One region of the Enterococcus sp. AZ163 genome, then DNA from elsewhere that is predicted to be linked to it. Evidence: riboswitches for the same ligand, from Rfam matches in the RefSeq annotation. Region 1 holds a riboswitch; each other region holds the start of a gene.

The links. A riboswitch is a leader RNA that binds a small molecule or an ion and turns the genes downstream of it on or off. The one in region 1 is predicted to bind thiamine pyrophosphate.
Region 2: linked by a shared signal. The riboswitch ahead of thiW (energy coupling factor transporter S component ThiW) and the one ahead of IGI46_RS11170 (thiamine-binding protein) in region 1 are both predicted to bind thiamine pyrophosphate.
Region 3: linked by a shared signal. The riboswitch ahead of thiT (energy-coupled thiamine transporter ThiT) and the one ahead of IGI46_RS11170 (thiamine-binding protein) in region 1 are both predicted to bind thiamine pyrophosphate.

The regions. Positions count from the first base shown of each region.
Region 1 is NZ_JBIPAO010000001.1:2,346,374-2,350,732, reverse strand. It holds gene IGI46_RS11185 (Gfo/Idh/MocA family protein) at 1-1,083, opposite strand; gene IGI46_RS11180 (sugar phosphate isomerase/epimerase family protein) at 1,085-1,915, opposite strand; gene IGI46_RS11175 (DeoR/GlpR family DNA-binding transcription regulator) at 2,084-2,839, shown strand; TPP riboswitch at 2,950-3,049, shown strand; gene IGI46_RS11170 (thiamine-binding protein) at 3,035-3,430, shown strand; gene IGI46_RS11165 (ABC transporter permease) at 3,399-4,163, shown strand; gene IGI46_RS11160 (ABC transporter substrate-binding protein) at 4,175-4,359, shown strand, end outside.
Region 2 is NZ_JBIPAO010000001.1:646,832-651,190, reverse strand. It holds gene IGI46_RS03285 (helix-turn-helix domain-containing protein) at 1-392, shown strand, start outside; gene gloA2 (SMU1112c/YaeR family gloxylase I-like metalloprotein) at 414-806, opposite strand; TPP riboswitch at 917-1,006, shown strand; gene thiW (energy coupling factor transporter S component ThiW) at 1,113-1,631, shown strand; gene IGI46_RS03270 (hydroxyethylthiazole kinase) at 1,628-2,449, shown strand; gene thiE (thiamine phosphate synthase) at 2,446-3,069, shown strand; gene IGI46_RS03260 (cupin domain-containing protein) at 3,086-3,412, shown strand; gene IGI46_RS03255 (L-fuculose-phosphate aldolase) at 3,605-4,249, shown strand; gene IGI46_RS03250 (PTS sugar transporter subunit IIA) at 4,272-4,359, shown strand, end outside.
Region 3 is NZ_JBIPAO010000001.1:314,273-318,631, reverse strand. It holds gene IGI46_RS01675 (2-hydroxyacid dehydrogenase family protein) at 1-226, opposite strand, end outside; gene IGI46_RS01670 (low molecular weight protein-tyrosine-phosphatase) at 297-755, shown strand; gene IGI46_RS01665 (hypothetical protein) at 818-1,183, shown strand; TPP riboswitch at 1,245-1,343, shown strand; gene thiT (energy-coupled thiamine transporter ThiT) at 1,393-1,980, shown strand; gene IGI46_RS01655 (hypothetical protein) at 2,022-2,792, opposite strand; gene IGI46_RS01650 (class A sortase) at 3,060-3,773, shown strand; gene IGI46_RS01645 (patatin-like phospholipase family protein) at 3,828-4,359, shown strand, end outside.

The DNA of each region.
Region 1 (4,359 bases):
CTATAACTCTCCTGAAACAGAATCAACATAGACCTTTTGGCCAGTTTTTACAGACTCTTGCACTGCTTGCATCACTTTCATTGCTTCGATTCCATCCTTAACAGTTGCGCCTCTACCGGCTTTTCCTGTCAAAATAGCCTGAGCGAAATCTTCAATTTGACGACGATAAAAATGTCCATCTACTGCAATTGGGCGGTGGAAACTATCGTCAGCAACTTTGAAAATCTCTACATCGCTACTTCTGAAGGTCCAAGGATTATACGTTTTAGCCAATATTGATCCATTTTCTCCATAGACTTCAAAGCCTTCGTGCCAATCCATTCTAACCTGCAATGTTAAATCTAACTGCGCAACAAAACCATTTTCAAATTCTGCCGTAACAAACCAAGAATAAGAACCGTATTTTTCAGTTAGCCAAGCCGTTACAGCTATAATGTTTCCGCCAAGATATCTTGCCGTATCAAACAAATGACTTCCGTGACCTCTCATATAATAGCGACGCTTATCCGCTTTTGGATCTCCAGCAGGTTTTTTCGCATTAGGACCTGTAAGAATCACTGGTTGGACATTGTCAGTAGTTGTGTAGCGATACGTATTATCACAGTACCAAGCTTTTAATGCCAGCATTTCTCCCATTTCATTGTCAATAAAGTCTTTTGCTGCTTCAATACCTGGATCAAAGCGTTTCATGTTTCCTACCTGTACATGAACCTTTGCTTGCTCTACAATTTTACCAAGGTTTTCCACTTCTTCAATAGACATGCCTAAAGGTTTTTCAACTAATACGTGCTTTCCAGCTTCGATTGCTTTGATTGACATTGGCACGTGGAAATTATCTGCGATCCCAATAACCACTGCGTCAACTTCTGGATCTTTTAGCATTTCATCAAAGTCTCTGTACAATTTCGTTGGGTGATAGATACTATTCATTTCATTCAGTAAGTACTCATCTACATCACAGATTGCATACAATTCAGCATTTTTAGATCGTCTAATTGAATCAAAGTGGGCAGCCTGTGAAATTTGTCCCGCTCCAAGTACCCCAATTTTCACTAATTTGTCATCTTTTTTTATATTTGTCATCTTACTTTTCCTCCATTAATCCTAAATTTTCTAGTGCATATTCAATGTCTTCTTCTTCTAATCCATGCATAATAATTGGCCCGTCATAAAACTTAGTTAGTTTCCTTAAGTATTCCACCAATGGAATGGTACCTTTTCCAACGGGAGCAAATTTGATTTCTTTATCAGTCACAAGAGCGTCTTTGCAGTGAGCTAGCGAGATTACATCTTTGAGTTGCTCAAGTGTACGTTCTATTTTTTCTAATTGATTGTCAGCATCTTTTATTGTCACGATGTTAGCCGGATCATACAGCACTCTTAGATGTTTAGAGTCGAATAGATTAATCAAGCGCAAAGAATCTTCTGCTGAGCTAACGACATTTGCCTGCTCTGGTTCAAAAACGATGGTGACGTTGTTTTCTTCAGCTACTTTGAGCATAGCTTCGATAGACTTGCTAAGTACCTCCCAAGCTTTCTCAGTATGATTATCAGGATGAGGACTCCAAAAGTCTTCTTGATTAAAGCTACCTGTTGATATAGAAACAAAAGGAACGCCTAGCATTTTTGCAGATTTTACAACCGTTTCAAATCCAGCTAAATTTTCTTTCCTTTTGGTCTCATCTAACTCTAAAGTGTTAAACGTACCGGATATGACGGCAATATCAACCCCATTTTTTTCACAAGAGTCCTTAATATTCTCTAAAATATGTTTCTCTACAGACTGTGGTAAACTAGGTAGACCAACATTAGCAAAATTAAATTGAATGCTCTCAAAACCCAAACCAGCAATTTTCTTCAAAGCGTCGTCCAACGGGTACTTCAGAAAAACTTTTGAAAATATTCCAAACTTCATAACTGCATCATCCTCCAAGTTGATTTCTTTTAAGCGCTAACATTAGGTGTACAACAAAAGAAATATGGATTAAAATAGCACGTGTCAGTAATTAATCGATTTCTTTATGCTATCATTATACAATGGAAAACGATAAAAATCAATAAATTTCGATTAAAGGAGAAAATAATGTTAAAAAGCGAACGCCACAAATATATTTTGAGCAAAATAGAGGCAGAAGGTAAAGTTTTAGTAAACGATCTCACCAAAGAATTAGAGGTAACGGAAGATACAATTCGAAAAGATCTTCAAGAACTAGCTAAGCTTGGACTTGTCCAACGCGTTCACGGTGGCGCGCTAAGATTGGATAACACCAACCTGCCATTTGAGCACCGAATTGATCAACACTCAGTCAGCAAAAAAATGCTAGCCAAAAAAGCAGCATCACTAATTGATGGAAAAAAAGTAATCTACATTGATAGTGGTACAACGAATCTTTTTTTCGCAGAGAACATTCCTAACGATTATAGTGGGATAGTTATCACCAATAGCCCTACGATTGCATTAGCATTATGCGATCATGAGCATATTACCATCAATTTGTTGCCTGGTGAGTTGGATAAACATTCTAAAGTATTAAAAGGCTCTGCTACATTAAAAGCAATTGAAGGTATCAATATCGAGCTGTGTATACTGGGTATCTCTTCAATCGATATTGAAAAAGGGATCACTGTCCCATCATTTGAAGAAGCTGCAATAAAAAAACAATTGCTTCAACAAAGTTCTCATAAAATCGGTATTGTAACGAAAGAAAAAATTGGCACAACTTCAACTTTCTTTGTTGATAGTGCTACTTCTTTAGATACTATTGTTACGGAAAAAGGAATTAATAATGCTATCTTGGAACCTTATTACAATCTAGATCTAGACATTCATCAAGTATAAAACAAAAATGATTAAAACCCGTTTATCGTTTTTAATCGTTTTTTGTTTTACTGATTTTCAAAAGTATGTTGACGAACAAATCAAAGAAATGTATTATTAAAAACAATTAAATAAAGATGCAGGGGGACGCACAAGCGTTGAGAAGGTTAAAAACCTGACCCTTTGAACCTGTTGGTTAAGACCAGCGTAGGGAGCATGTCAAAAAAAAGAATCATTTTTGGTTATTTTAGGCATTTTCTCTATTGGGGAAAATGCCTTTTTATTTTAATTAATTTCAAGAAAAGAGGAAGAAAAATGGAAGCAGGTATCGCAATTCAAGTACTACCAAAAGTAGAAGGTGAATCAGAAGTTGTTCGTGTTGTTGATGAAGTAATCGCTTATATAGCAAGCACAGGATTGACTTATCAGGTTGGGGCGTTTGAAACAAGTATTGAGGGAAATTATGATGAATTGATGGAGATCGTCAAAAACTGTCAACTGATTGCAATTAAAGCGGGATCTCAAGGCGTATCTGCTTATGTAAAAATCACTTACAAACCTGAAGGAGATGTGTTTGGGATTGAAGAAAAGACGAAAAAGCACCAGCATTAACCTCTACTCTGGTGTTTCGGTACTCGTCCTTCTTATGGTGTGGCAAGGTGTTAGTTCGTTAGGATGGATTCCAACGTTCATGCTCCCTTCTCCTTTACAGGTTGGTCAGGCCTTTATCAATGATTTTGATTTACTATTGTTCCATTCCAGAATCACATTGATCGAAGCGTTATTAGGTTTATTTTTAGGAATGTCACTGGGGATCGCAGTTGCAATTTTTATGGATAACTTCGAAAGAGTGAAAAAAGCTATCTATCCCCTGCTGATTTTAACGCAAACTGTTCCCACTGTTGCTATTGCACCCTTATTGACAATCTGGTTTGGTTTTGGCGTTTTACCAAAGGTTGTTTTGATTGTCATCACTGTGTTTTTCCCAGTATCCGTTGCTATGTTGAATGGCTTTTCTTCTGTTGATCAGGATGAATTGCGGCTATTACGTTCGATGGGAGCAAATCGCAGACAAATTTTCTGGCATATCAAGATTCCCGCAAGTCTTGGTGATTTTTTTTCTGCTCTAAAAATCGCTGTGACTTATGCAGTAATTGGTGCGGTTATCTCAGAATGGCTGGGCGGCTTTGAAGGATTAGGTGTCTATATGACACGAGTACGAAAATCTTATGATTTTGACAAGATGTTTGCAGTAATTTTTTTGATTTCATTAATTAGTTTATTACTGATGGCATTGGTCAATTTGGCAGAAAAATTGGCTATGCCCTGGAAAAAAGAAGTATAGGAGGAGTAAAAATGAAGGTAAAGTGGAGAGCATTAGTTGCTTTGAGTAGTTTATTGGTTCTAGGAGCATGTAGCAATGAGCAAAGCGCAACAGAAAACAAAGAGTTGGAAAAAATTACGTTTGTGTTAGATTGGACACCTAATACCAACCATACAGGACTATACGTAGCACAACAAAAAGGTTATTTTGAAGAAGA
Region 2 (4,359 bases), 1.7 Mb from region 1:
AAGATTTTATCATGAATTATATCTATCTGCTTTTGACAGCAGAAGTAGATAGCTTACAGATGCTAGTCGAACAAGATCAGACCATTCGACTCCTGCTCTTATCCGATTTGACGCCGACAGAAGAATCGTTTTTAGCCAAGCATATCCGACGAATTGTTCATGGTAATTTTGACATTTCATACTTTGAGAACGTGGTCGATCATAAGCATGGAATGTACGAAGAAATGTTTCAATATGATGGACTGATTACTACGGGGTCAGTGGAGGGGATTCCTGATGATTTCCCGGTTATTGTAATGGACCCATATGTTACGCCAAAGGCTTTAGTAGTCATCCAAAATTTAGTAAATGATCTCTCCCTGGAAAAAGAATTAGGGAAGAAAATCGAATAAGGCCAGCAGCTTTTGCTGACTTTATTCATGTAATTCTAAAGGCAAGCCGTCAGGGTCGAAGAAGAAGGTCATTTTTTCACCAGTAAATGCATCGATGCGGATGGGTTCACAGGCGACTCCGCAGCTTTCTAAGTAAGCGATCGTTTCTTCAATGGCATCTGTTTTAAAAGCTAAATGACGTAAACCGCTAGCCTCAGGATAGCTTGGGCGTTTTGGTGGACCTTGCAGAGCAAAGATTTCCAATTCAGCACCATTAGCCAGCTGCAAATCCAATTTATAGTCCTGACGTTCCTCTCGATAGTTTTCTCTTAAGATGGGAAGCTTCAGAATATTCACGTAAAAGTTGCGAGCTTTTTGGTAATCAGAAACAATTATCGCAATATGATGGATTGTGGAAAATGTTGGCTCTTGCATAAAAAGCTCCTTTCTATGTGGTAAGGATAGCACAGCTTTTAGGATAAATCTGCTGAGATACCTGTTAGAATGAAAAAAACTATGCTATACTTTAACCACAATTTCATAAATAGAAACATTTGGGGTGCTGCAAAGCTGAGATTATACCCATGGAACCTGAAACAGTTAGAACTGGCGCAGGGAAATGTCATACAACCATGAATCTCGCCCGTCCATTTATTTGGTCGGGCTTTTTTTAAGACTCCTCTTGCTTCTATTTAGTGAGGAGTCTTTTTTGTTTTTGAAGATAAGGAAGGATGTTGAAGGTTGCAAAGAGAGAAGCTGCAGAAAATGATGTTGTTGGCAATGATGATTGCTCTAGATGTAGTTTTGTCGCCACTTTTCCGAGTAGAGGGGATGGCGCCGATGTCGAGTGTGATGAATGTGCTGGCAGGGGGATTACTAGGGCCTTTATATGGAACCTTGATGGCACTGTGCTGTGGAATTATCCGAATGTTGTTGTTGGGAATTCCACCATTGGCATTAACAGGTGCCGTTTTTGGGGCATTTTTAGCTGGACTATTGTATCGAATGACCAATAATTTATACGGAGCTATTTTGGGAGAAATTATCGGAACGGGAATTATTGGTTCGTTACTATCGTATCCAGTAATGGTCTTGTTTACCGGAAGTCAGCAGGGAATGTACTGGCTGATTTACACCCCTAGATTTGTCGGGGCTACCTTGATTGGATCGCTGGTCGCCTACTTTGTATGGAAGCTTTTGTATCGGGTGCCTGTATTTAAAAGATGTCAGCAATTATTTTTGAGGAGTGAGCAAGCATGAACGGATTATCTGAAATGGTCAAAACAATATTTCCTTTAGCAACATCACCGTTGGTTCAGTGCATTACCAATGAAATTACCTGTGAGTCAATGGCAAATGCTTTATTATACATCGGTGCTAAACCGGTAATGGCAGATGATGCCCGTGAATTTCCAGCCTTTTTCCAGCAAACAGACAGTTTATTGTTGAATTTAGGTCATATTTCGCCACAGCGAGAAGCCAATATTTTAGAAGCCAGCCGTTTTGCTGAGGAGAATCATAAGCCGACGGTGATTGATGTGGTTGGCTTGGCAGCCAGTCCTTTGCGAGCAGAGCTGACTCAGCAATTAATGAAAAAGCAGCCTGAGGTAGTGAAGGGGAATATCTCTGAGATGCGGGCATTATGTATGTTGGAAAGCCATGGACGAGGGGTTGACGGGAGTTCGTTGGATCAATCGGAAGCAGCGCTAAAAGAATTAACAGCAGCGCTGGAAGTCTTAGCCGCCGAGTATCCACACACGACTTTTCTTGCTACAGGCGCAGTAGATGTGGTTGTAAATCAGACGACTAATTGTTTGCTGCAAAATGGTGTGTCTGAGCTTGACTGTTTTACCGGAACTGGAGATATCGTGGGGGCTTTAATTGCGGCATTATTAGGGATAGGATTAGAAGCTTTTCCGGCGGTTGCAGCAGCAGTAAGTTATTTTAATTGCTGCGGTGAAAAGGCGAAGGAGCTGGTGCCAGAGGGCTTGGCTGATTTTCGTCAAGCCACATTGAACCAATTGTCACTATTGATGAATCAGGAATGGTACAAACAAGTGAAGGGGATAATACGATGAAAAAAGAGCTGCTAACACTCTATCTAGTTACTGGACGTTATGATTTCACAGAGGAACAGTTTTTAACTATCATTGAAGAGGCTTGCCAGAATGGAGTGACCCTTGTTCAGCTGCGGGAGAAGGAATTATCTACGTACGACTTTTATCAACTAGCTTTAAAGGTAAAAGAAGTTACGTCACGCTATCGTGTTCCTTTGATTATCAACGATCGCTTAGATATCTGTTTAGCTGTCGATGCCGATGGATTGCACATTGGGGATGACGAGCTTCCTGTGTCGGTAGCGCGCTATTTATTGGGACCAGATAAGTTTCTAGGGGTATCAGCTAAGACACTGGAACGAAGCCTAGAAGCCCAGTCAGAAGGGGCTGACTATTTAGGAGTTGGAGCAATCTTTCCTACACAGACGAAAGATTCTCAATTGACACCCATTGTTACGTTAAAAGAGATTACGAAGTCAACGGCTTTGCCAGTAGTAGCCATTGGCGGGATTAACTTAGAAAATCTTTCAGCGCTGACTGATTCAGGGATTGCTGGTATATCAATAGTCAGCGAGATTATGAAAGCAAACAATGTCCCTCAAAGGGTTCAGCAGCTGCGAACTGCGGCGGAGGCATTATAAATTAGGAGGATGTCTCATGATTAGTTATCAAAAGGATCAAGTATTCCAACAAGTAGATGAAAATACTGAGCGCTGTGTAGTAACGCATAGTGAGGAAATAATGGCTGTTCGCGTTCGTTTTACGGAAGTTGCTGAGGAGACTGCCTTGCACAGTCATCCTGAAGAACAGGTAACATATATCGTAAAAGGAAAATTCCAATTTTTTGAAGAGAATCAAGAATATTTAGTAGGTCCTGGCGATTTCCTCCGATTTGAATCGGATGTTCGTCATGGATGTATTCCATTAGAAGCTGGATCAGAATTAATCGATACCTTTACACCGATTCGCAAAGATTTTTTGTAAAACTATTAAACACAAAGCAGTGAAAAAGACGATTTTATTTGTCTTTTTCACTGCTTTTTTTCAGATACTTCATCATAAAATACGTAGAACGTACCAGTGAATAACTGCAATTTGTTTATATTTGGTCTGAAAACGTATTCAAAAGGATGCGAATTTTTATTAGACTATGGATACACAAAGGGGGAGTAAATCGTGTTGATGGAGCAGCAAAGAAAACAAATTGTAGAGTACGGTAAACGACTGATTACTAGTGGGTTAACTAAGGGTACAGGAGGGAATATCAGTATTTATGATCCAGAGTTGGATTTAATGGCCATCAGTCCAAGCGGCATTGATTATTTTGAAACTTTGCCAGAAGATGTGGTGGTGGCAAAACTATCTGGTGAAGTTGTTGACAGCGAGCGCAAGCCATCTAGTGAACTAGACATGCATCGCATTTACTACATGCGACGACCAGATATACGTTCTGTGGTTCATACACACTCACCATTTAGTACAACGATGGCTACGTTACGTTGGGATTTGCCAGCGTCCAACTATTATATTGCTATCGCAGGTGGTAAGGATATTCGTTGTGCTGATTATGCATCCTTTGGAACGTGGGAGCTGGCAGAAAATTCTTATCAAGCAATGGAAGATCGTTATGCATGCTTTTTAGCTAATCATGGATTGCTAACAGCTTCCTACGATTTGCCAAATGCTTTTTCAATTGCTGAAGAAACAGAACGAATGGCAGAAGTCTATTGGCGAACAAAATCAGTGGGCGTACCAGTAATTTTGGAAGATGATGAAGTAGCATTCATGCTGGAAAAATTTAAGTCTTACGGTCAAAAATAGTGTAGTTAGGTGGAGGATGAGTTTGAGCTTAAATAAGATTTTGAGAGAAGATCTGATTGATTTATCTGTAGAAGCAACTAGTCGGACAGATCTATTTATGCATATATCTG
Region 3 (4,359 bases), 2.0 Mb from region 1:
CGCCAAAATTGGCAATTAAACGCAAATGTGGTGCTTGATCGATGATGTCTCGGTCTACAGTTGTTGATAACGGACAAATCAATACTTGGCAATCTTGAACTTTTTCTAAGAGTTCTTTTTTTGGAATCACGCCTTCATTTTCAAAAATTTCGTAATCTAAGTCTGCTTCATCCAGTAACTTAGTGCCCCTTGTTGGAATTTTGGCAGAAAGAAAAATACGACTCATAGTATCAACCTCATTTCTATGTATAGAATATAGCACGAAATTATTTTTTTAGCTTGAAGGAGGCAATTTAATGAAATCAATTCTTTTTGTATGTATGGGTAATATTTGTCGCTCACCAATGGCGGAAGCTATGTTTCGGAATCAATTTGAACAACGGAGCGAATCGGCAGAATTTACTGTAGATTCAGCAGCAACTAGTCGTTGGGAAGTTGGTAATTCTCCTCATCACGGTACGCAAAAAATCTTAAAAGCGCACGGTATCAGCTCGAAAGGTATAAGGGCACGTCAAATAACAACGGATGATTTCTACCGCGCGGATTATATCATTGGAATGGATCGTGAAAATGTGGAGGATTTAATGCTCTTAGCACCGGAAGGGACACATAGGAAAATTCATTTGTATTTAGACTTAGTCCCTGAAAAAAAAGGCCAAGGAATTCCTGATCCTTGGTATACTGGTGATTTTGACGAAACCTATAGTTTAATTGAAGAAGGTTTGCCATACTGGTTAACTTTTTTTGGAGAGTAGTTTTTATTGTAATTTTGCTCAATTTTAAGTAAAATCAGAGTACAGCCAAGGAGGAAACTGACATGAAGAAGATACCTGAAAAAGCTAAAAAAAATTTAATTAAGGCCTTTTCTAGTTCATCCTTCCGTTTTTTGTCTGATTTTCTAAATGATTCTGCTGATAAACGTGCACAAGAGCAGGCGAATCAAACGATAATGAGTCAACTCAAAACAGCTGCCTTACACAATAGTTTAGTTGTTTTGCAAGTACAGAATGAAAAAGATTCGGAAAAATATGAAACCGTCTCAGGTTGGCTGCCTAAAGCGATTGGCAATGATTCTTTAGTTGTTCGTACGCAAGATAATCAATTGCAAATGCTGACGGTAGATCGTATAAAGAAGGTGACTACGTTGGCACCTAACGGCGATCAGGAGCGAGTATCACGTTAATTGTTTGTATTAGGTAAATAGTGTGCTATACTATAAGAGTAAAAAATACTAAAAGAATAATACTGTCACAAAGGGGAGCCTTCGGGCTGAGAATGAGGACACTCTAAACCCTAGTACCTGTATCGGTCATGCGAGCGTAGGAATTGTGATGAAGTAAATATATTTACTTCTCCTTTGTGAACTGTATGTTCAAAAGGAGGAGTTTTTTTATGCACAACAAAACGAGAATTATGGTGGAAGGAACAATTGTAGCTGCATTAGCTTTTATGCTTTCGCTGATTCCCACTAACATCGGCAGCAGTTTCACAATCTCATTAGGAATGATCCCATTAACAATTTTTGCTCTGAGACGGGGATTAAGACCCGCTCTGTTATCAGCATTCATTTGGGGAATCCTACATTTTCCAGCAGGAGATGTTTACTATTTAAGTCTCTCACAAGTATTAATTGAATACCCGATAGCATTTACCTTTGCTGGTTTTGCCGGGATTTATGCAACCAAAGTTCAACAAGCTTTACTGAACAATAACTCTCGAGAAGTAACAAAAAATATTATTTTAGGCAGTTTGGCCGGGACTGGGGCTCGATTCTTTTGGCACTTTATTGCCGGCGTAGTCTTTTGGGGTAGCTATGCATTATGGGGAATGAACCCGTGGATGTTTTCTCTTATCATGAATGGTGCCAGTGGGATAGCCACCGGAATTTTTACAGCGACAATTACAATAATTGCTGTAAAAAAGGTACCACAGCTATTTTTACCTCGTGATGCCGCTAAATTGGAAATAAAAAGTAGATAAACGAAAAAACCACTTTTGTCAGTTATGATAAAAGTGGTTTTTTAGCGAAAGGCAAAGGCTAAATCATCTTTCTCCAACGACAAGCTCCATTTTTGGCGACCAAGGTCATAAGTTAATGTCCCCATTTTTTGATCTTGTTTATAAGTAGGTTGGTGTTTGCGCCAACCTTTTTCGTCAGATAAATAAATTGGTACGCGATAAAGTTTATTTTCAAGCTTAGCTTGTGAAAAACAGAAAACAGCTCCTTCTTGAAAGATCGGATACAAATCTTTCAAGATTTCTCCATCTAAGTGAGCAACAGAGGCGCCTTTGCGGAAGAAAGAACGTTTGTCATTGACTTTTTCTAGTGCGATACGAGTAATTTTATTGGCTAGAATTCGGTAAAATTCATCTAAGTAACGGTAATATACTCGCAAAGTTTCGCTGCCCAAATTGAAGTAAACAAAATTATTTTGCAATTTATAAAAGAATGGTGAGTGCAAATGGGTCCGCATATGACCAAAATATAATAATTCAGAGATTTCTAAAGGTGTTAATTCTTTTAATAAAGCTGGATTTGTAAAGTCAATCCATTTATTTGCAGTGGATTGAATAAAGTGTTTATTAGTAAAAAAATGGTGAACGGCCTGTGTTCCACTGATAATTTTTAAGCCACTGTGTGTATCAAATTCACCAATTTCAACTGCTGGATCCAGTAACAGCAAGTGATCTGGTTGATGAACAATGCCCTCCACAAAATCTGATGGAGAAAGTCCTTTTGAAAAAACGGCATTACTGGTTGTATCAATGTATACAAAAAGCATATCTGGCAAACTGTTCACCCTCTCAAATCGTCATCATCATCATTTTAACCTATCAATTAAAAAAAAGCTCGTTTCTTTTATTTTAAAATTACATTACAACTGAAAACGCTTTTGCAATAATTTTCACAAGAAACTTTCAGTATAATAAGATTTCTGAATCGGAAAAATATGAGTGGATTATTTTCCTTAAAATATCTTAAAACTAGTACTTTGAACGGAATGATTTACGCCTTCATTATGGTATGATAAAATCGAGTATAATCTGGAGGACTGTTCATGAAAAGGAAAAGAAAAAAACACAATTGGCTGATTAATTTTTTTTTACTTTTATTATTATTAGTCGGTTTAGCATTAATTTTTAATAATCAAATAAAAAACTTTCTTATTCAGTATAATGGCGACCGTTATTCTGTTGCAAAATTATCTAAAGAAGACATTGATCGAAACTTGCAGGAGGACATGCCTTTTGATTTTGATGCGGTAGTTCCCGCTAGTACCGAAGCAGTTATGCGCGCTCAATTAAGTAATAAACGTTTACCAGTTATTGGTGGTATTGCGATCCCTTCTGTAGCTATTAATTTACCTATTTTCAAGGGTCTATCCAATGAAGCCTTGTTATACGGTGCTGGTACATTAGAACCTGATCAAAAAATGGGCGAAGGAAATTATGGTTTAGCGAGTCATCGGGCAGCAGAAGCAGGATTATTGTTTACACCATTAGATAACATCCAAGAAGGTGATAAGATCTATCTGACAGATCTGAACAATATTTACACTTACCGGACGGCTCTTAAAGTTCGAGTACAGCCTACGGAAGTTAAGTATTTGGATGTGCTTCCTGATAGGCGTCAAGTTACTTTGGTAACATGTGGGGAAATCGATGGAATTACTAGGATTGTTGTACAAGGGGAACTAGAGGCAGTTACACCAGTCGGAAAAGCAACACAACCGATGCGCGATGCTTTCAACATGGAACAACGAACGTATTAATCAAAAACCACAAAGCTATCAGCTTTGTGGCTTTTCTTTTAGGAGAGGATGCTAATGAAGGTACATCACTTATATCCATCAGAACAATTAAATTATAAAGAGGCAATCCAGCAAGCACGATTGCTTTTTCCATTTGATAGTTCTCATCAATGTGCTTCTAAACGAATGGTGCAAGCGATAAAAAAATACCAAGTTTATTCCCTCACTACTCAAAAAATCCAAGTATTTATCGAAGTTCATAAGACTGACGGAAATTGGCAGGTTCATAATTTGCTAACAACGAAAGAAATGACTTGGCAAGAAGGGATTTCCTTAGTGGAGACCGCCGCCCGCCAAGAATTTGTTCAAGAAATAATCTTAATGTTTTCTGCGTCAGATCCGTTAGCACACTGGCTGCGGCGACAAGGTTACACGGAACAACAAAATGGCTGGCTTAAAAACCTAAATTATAAGACTGGTTTAGTATTAGGTGGTGGAGGTGCGCGAGGTGCTTATCAAATTGGTGTTTGGCAAGCACTGTTAGAGAAAAAAATTGATTTCCAGTGTGTCGTCGGCTGTTCCGTAGGTGCTCTAAATGGAGCTTTGA